Regions from separate parts of the Paenibacillus sp. S-12 genome, predicted to be linked through region 1. Evidence: riboswitches for the same ligand, from Rfam matches in the RefSeq annotation. Region 1 holds a riboswitch; the other holds the start of a gene.
What was found. Region 1 has a riboswitch for cyclic di-AMP ahead of kdpF (K(+)-transporting ATPase subunit F). Riboswitches for the same ligand answer to the same signal wherever they lie in the genome.

Region 2: another riboswitch for cyclic di-AMP. It lies ahead of NO352_RS22435 (C40 family peptidase); the one in region 1 lies ahead of kdpF (K(+)-transporting ATPase subunit F).

The regions. Positions count from the first base shown of each region.
Region 1 covers NZ_JASIUF010000004.1:14,280-17,450, reverse strand. The annotation lists gene kdpB (potassium-transporting ATPase subunit KdpB) at 1-21, opposite strand, end outside; gene kdpA (potassium-transporting ATPase subunit KdpA) at 116-1,795, opposite strand; gene kdpF (K(+)-transporting ATPase subunit F) at 1,850-1,927, opposite strand; cyclic di-AMP (ydaO/yuaA leader) riboswitch at 2,232-2,409, opposite strand; gene NO352_RS02345 (hypothetical protein) at 2,424-2,831, opposite strand; cyclic di-AMP (ydaO/yuaA leader) riboswitch at 2,902-3,092, opposite strand.
Region 2 covers NZ_JASIUF010000024.1:40,969-44,139, reverse strand. The annotation lists gene NO352_RS22445 (M1 family metallopeptidase) at 1-385, shown strand, start outside; gene NO352_RS22440 (carbamoyl transferase) at 390-1,211, shown strand; cyclic di-AMP (ydaO/yuaA leader) riboswitch at 1,529-1,670, shown strand; gene NO352_RS22435 (C40 family peptidase) at 1,674-2,153, shown strand; gene NO352_RS22430 (hypothetical protein) at 2,452-2,973, opposite strand; gene NO352_RS22425 (response regulator transcription factor) at 3,145-3,171, opposite strand, start outside.

The DNA.
Region 1 (3,171 bases):
CATTAAGCTGCCTTGGAACATGCTCCGTTCCTTCGTATCTGTAGTATGTCTGCGCGCCGGTTCATATGGTGCGGGTGTTTTCATCTGTTTTTCCGTTCTCATTTTCCGTTCCCCCTTATTTCCACAACGTCAGATGTTCTGCGACCGGTCCAAGCACGACTGCCGGGAAGAACGTCAGAGCACCTACAATAAGCACTGTGCCGACAAATACGATACCGAACAGCGCCGTATTCGTTTGAAACGTACCGCTTGTATTCGGAATCGGCTGCTTCTTCGCCATCGAACCGGCTACTGCCAGCAGAGTAATGAGCGATACATAGCGCCCTAAGAACATGACGATCCCTGTGGAAATGTTCCAAAATGGTGTTGCGTCGCCCAACCCTTCAAAGCCGGAACCATTGTTCGCAGCCGAGGACGTAAACTCATACAACGCCTGAGACAATCCATGGAACCCTGGATTGGACAGCGTATCCGCCTGTGTAGCAACTGCAATCGCAGTCGGTACAAGAATCAGGATCGGATGCACCAGCAAAGTAACTGCCAGCAGCTTCATTTCCCGGCTTTCCAGCTTGCGTCCCAGAAACTCAGGTGTTCGTCCGACCATGAGACCGGATAGGAATACGGCAATCATGACGTACAGCAGCACATTCATAAAGCCTGCACCAACACCGCCGAATACGGTGTTCAGCATCATATTCGCCATCGGGATCAAGCCGCCAAGCGGTGTCAGCGTATCATGCATATTATTGACGCCGCCCGTCTCTGATGCAGTCGTAACGACCGAATATAGCGAGGATTGAGCAACGCCAATGCGTACTTCTTTCCCTTCCATGCTGCCAGGTCCGCTTAATCCCGCAGCGTTCAATACCGGATTCCCCATATATTCCGCCGTAAGAGAGGAACTAAGCATAATTAGGAACAGGATCGCCATCGAGACGAATAGAACTCGTCCTTCCTTCTTGTTGCCGACCATACGGCTGTAGGTAAATGGAAGTCCTGTACACAGCATTAGCATGAGTAAAATATGAATTAAATTCGTCACACCATTCGGATTCTCAAATGGATGAGCAGAGTTCGCTCCAAAGTGGCCGCCACCATTGTTGCCAAGCTCCTTAATCGACATCATAGCTCCTACAGGGCCAAGCGGAATGTGCTGCTCTGCTCCTTCAACAGTTACTGCACTTTCCATTGGACTTAAGGATTGCGGTACCCCATTCCAGATGAACAGCACACTGGCAACGATCGCAATTGGCAGGAAAATACGCGTAATCGAACGTACAAGGTCTGCCAAGAAATTGCCGAGCGGTTTGCCAGTCAAACCGCGAATAATCGCCATCACTGCCGCAAGAGCTGTAGCAGGAGACGTGAACATTAAGAAAATAATGCCCATCATTTGCGACAGCAGGGACAGCCCACTTTCACCGCTGTAGTGCTGCAAGTTCGTATTCGCCATGAAGCTGATCGCCGTATTGAATGCCACTCCCGGTTCCATGCCCGGAATCCCATTCGGATTAAGCGGCAATACCCCTTGAAGGCGGAATATTGCATATGTCACCACAATCATCAGCACGTTGGTGGCAACTGCCGTAAAGGCGTATGCCTTCCAGCTTTGCGATTTGTCCTTAATGCCGAAACATGTAAATAAAAATCGATCTATCGGCCCAAATACAGAGTCCAGCGGTCTTGGAGCTCCGCTATTATCAAACACCCCTGCCATATATATTCCGATCGGACGCGCTATCGCCAAGGCAAGCAATAAGGTAATTCCAATGGCGATCCATTCGATTGCACTCATCGTTCCGTTCCACCCTTCTCTAATGTACAAATATCAACAATGATTCTGCCTAAACTAAAATCGTTCCGGCTTGACTAAGGCATATAACAAGTAAATGAACAAAGCCGTAATCAAGGTGAATAAGACGATCATCATGAGCGATCACCTCGTTCTTCCACTTCCGCCTTGCACCAATGGAGAATTCCCAATACGCTCAGTCCAAGCAGCGCGATAAGAATCATCATGACTGCATCAAACATTGTCCCTTCCTCCTCCTGAATAAGGTTCTCATCTTACAGGCAATGCTGCCGCGATCCCGTTCTTATCAAGCCTTATTGGCTCAATAAGAACGCGCAGGCAACACAAAAAGCCACACGGAAAGAGGGACCCTTTCCGTGTGGCTTCACTCACGCATTGTCAAATAAACGTACGCGTAATTGTTCCACGACGAAATAAAGGCTGCCTCCTTGGACGCTTACGAGGTTAGCTGACGGATTCGGGCGCGAAGAGTCGCCCTACCAGCCAGGAACGGATTCCTGTGCCGGATTCACCCCTTGCGCGAACTGTAAATGTACAGTTGGCGCACGAACGTTGGTTCCCCCGTTCCCATGAATGGGATTCAGCGGTGAGCATTGCCTATATGGATAAATTAGATGATATCAGATAGTAAAAATGATACTTGATCCGATTGCGTATAAATGACGTAATTCGCACCAAGCAATCGGTAAATCGACTGCGGATGATGACGCTTCGTTACGATTGTGATCGGCTCCGTCGTCCATTGTCGGCATATTTGAAGCAGCCGGCAGGATAGTGCAAAGCTTTGTTCAAATACATAGATTCGGCCAATTGGAACATGAGGCACAGCCCACGCCTTCGGCTCCGTCGTATTGATTCGACATACCGGAGTAACTCCAATACCTTCCAATCGCTTCGCCAACCGTCCATTATGGGCGATACCCGCTATCGAATATCCTGCTCCTTTCAATTGGCGTATAAAGTCAATTCCCATCTCACAGCCTGCGAACACTGCAATGACCCGGTCCGCATCGTACATATCCATTTCCTCCTGTTCATCTGTCCGAAGCCCTGCTTGCAAGAAAGAGGTACGTCGCCATCTGATCAGGCGCGCCTCTCCCGTACGCTTACGAGGTTAGCTGACGGATTCGGGCGCGAAGAGTCGCCCTACCAGCCAGGAATCGATTCCTGTACCGGATTCACCCCATGCGAACGTTGGCTGCTGACTATTACTCAGCTCTGCATTCGCTTTATTGGTTCCCCCGCTTCCGCTTTCTGCGCAATTCAGCGATTGAGACGCAACGGATATCGTTGTTGTTGCTGAACTGAATCTTACGCCTTTCCCCCTCCTGCTGTAAATGAAATGAAAACCATAATTT
Region 2 (3,171 bases), on a different contig from region 1:
TGTGTACAACGGTCAAATGGCAGACTTCGCTGTAGAAAATATTGAATCTCGTACGATTGAAGCAAATGGCTCTATCAAATATGAAGCGACTGTTCACATTCGCAAGCTGGGAGCCAATTATCCTTCTATTCCAATCGTGTTTGGATTTACCGATGGAACTACAACACGCAAGTCATGGAATGGAGAAGGAGATCGAATTCAGTATACGATAACCCATAAAACACCGCTTAGCTGGGTAATGGTCGATCCACTGTACACTATTGTCGTCGAAAACAAGCATATCAACAATTACATGCGTGCTCATGTCGACGAACCTATTCGTACGCGGGTTAACTTGTCCGTTATCAAGGTAATCGAAGCAATTACGAACATTCTGGGGTGGTGATCGCGTGAAAACCTATGTTCGATCAGGCTGGAATTGGTGCAAAGATCATATTTACATTTGGATTATTCTATTTTTGTACCAACTGTTATGGGGGTTCTTCCTCTACCGTTTCGTCGATGGAATCGTGACGCCTATCCTGCGCCGCTACCCAGATCCTGCACCTACTGAAATGAGCAAGCAGCTCTTTCTAACAGAAAGCCAATTCCATCTAATGAAGACAAATGACTATATGCCATACTTTTGGGCCCTTATCGGCTTCATCGCCATCCATTTGCTGCTTACGCCCTTTATTCATGCGGGCGTATTCCATGCTATGTCACGTCCCAAGCAGCAGGGGCTGGCCTTCTTTCAAGGTATCAAGCTTGTATGGAAGCCCATGCTTGTCCTATATTTGTTAGAAGTTCTCCTCATCACGATCCCTGCCATATGGTTCGTTCCCTATACTGCGAATGCACTGTCAACATCGAATTCTCTTACTTCCTTGCTTATGGCCATAGCCCCCTTTGCAATCGCTTGGCTTATTGGCGGCTGGCTCGTTCACCAACTTTTCCTGTTCCTGAACTTTGGTGCCGCATCAGATACACCATTAATTCGCTCTGTGACGGCTGGTACGCGGCGCCTGCTGCCCATCCTCGGGCTATCTCTAATATTTATCGGAACTACAATTGGAATAGGCATTATGTCTACATCCGCTGCCGCAATGTTCACAGGCATTACCGCACTCATTATTCAACAGGCGCTGCCTGCAATTATGACTATGCTGAAAATGTGGGGATTATCTGCTCGTCATGCGGTATGGCAGGAAGCTGAACAGCAAATGAAATAAACAAAATAAATGAAGCAATAGATCAAGAAGTAATGAATAGATAGGAATGAAAATAAGGACATCATGAAGTGATAACATTACAAAAGTTACAAGGCGTTACGATGAAATGATGCACAGCAGCATAAGAAAAATAAAAAACTTGTCTATCAGCGAAAAATAACGCTGATTTGACAAGTTTTTTTCGTGTCAAGGACAAAAAATATTTGTCAAAGGAAAAATCGTCTGTTACAATAAATCTAGATTTATTACAACTTTGTCATGAAAGCGGCACTAACTCTTGCAAAATTGTTACTATCGCACGCAGCAATACATATCCCAAAACCAGATTGCCGAATTTCCGGATAGTCCGGAAAGCGGGGGAACCAGTTTTTACGGGTGAATTGATCTTGAAACACAGGGATCATAGGGGTCCTTCAACCGAACCCTCCAGCTAACCTCGCAGGCACGGAAGGAGCTTTCCCTTTGAAGAAGAAGCTAGTTACAGCGGTACTCGGGCTGAGCGTTTTGTTTACATCGCTCGGAGCGGGAAGCACATTCGCAGCATCCAAAATGGACAACACGATTGACGGTTTGCTAGGCATTTCGTACAAGTATGGTGGAACATCAACGAGTGGCTTTGATTGCTCTGGATTTACCAAGTACGTGTTCAAAAAGTTCGAAATTGATCTCCCTCGCACATCTTCGTCGCAATTCGACTCTGGCGACAAAGTAAGCAAAGACGAGCTTCGTCCAGGAGACCTAGTTTTCTTTGACACAAGCGGCGGCAACGGTGTATCTCATGTCGGTATTTACGTAGGCGATAACAAATTCGCACACGCTTCGACTAGCAAGGGTACGCGCATCGACAGCCTAAGCATGGACTACTACGAGAAGCGCTATGTAGGTGCTCGTCGAGTTTTGAGCGAGAATGACTTTTCGTCTATTGCTACAGACGATAAATAGCTTACTAGTTTCCTGCACTCTTAATATTATTGAACGACTGCATAACCCGATGAGAAGCGCTACGCGCCTTTTCGTCGGGTTGTTTCATTTAATCCCCTCGCATCCGTAACATTTCGGCTCCTTTATCCTATGCAGCTCTGCATGCCAATGATTCATGCTTCTATATATATTTACGAAATCATTACCTTTTGGTTTCTGCACAATTTCCTAGCCTATATAACACAGGGACATACGCTGCCGCGCATGTCCCAATATTTAAAATCTGGATATTCAGCATACTTGTATCGGCGCTGCACACTTATTTGGCTGACCCGTTTAATTCTTGGAATTTCGCCTTTATCTCTTCTGGTGTGAGCCCATCTGCGTCTGCTGCTGCCTTATGCTTTTCTTCCTCATGCTGAAGCTGCGTTTGACGATCCTCGACAGGCTTCCCGTTATCGTGATGTTTCTCGTGGAACAGTCGTCCTTTTATGCCCAATTTCTCACGCAGTTCCTGACGAATTTGCTTGCTGCTTTTCCCTTCTGTCGAAATGCCATGCTTCTTGGCGAGCAATTGAACCTTTTTCTCATGAAGCTGTTTCATTTCTGTACGGAGCTCTTTCATCTGAGCTTGTATCTGCTCTAACTGCTTGTCTGTCTCCGAATCCTGCTGCTTCGCATTGGACTGTCCTACCTTCGTTGCGGCTACACTTACGGCAGTCTGGCCTTTGGCCTTATCTGACACAGCATTTTCCCCATTGCTGCTTTGCGCTGCTGCAGGCGATGCCATCAACAGAAGCATCAGACATGTCCATGCTGCTACGGTTGAATTGCGTTTCATTGGTTCCACCTCCTTATGTAAGGGATGGCTATAGTATGTTCGTTAATCCTGAAATGAAACTGAAAATGAGCTAAATATTCGTTTATGGTGGGTCACACCTGAATAAGACAAGACTTGCAGGAAACGTCTCACGTCCACGCCGCCCTGTATCTTGTACATCCAGTTGTTTATTTAGTCCAGCCAGCCTTTTTCCCGCGC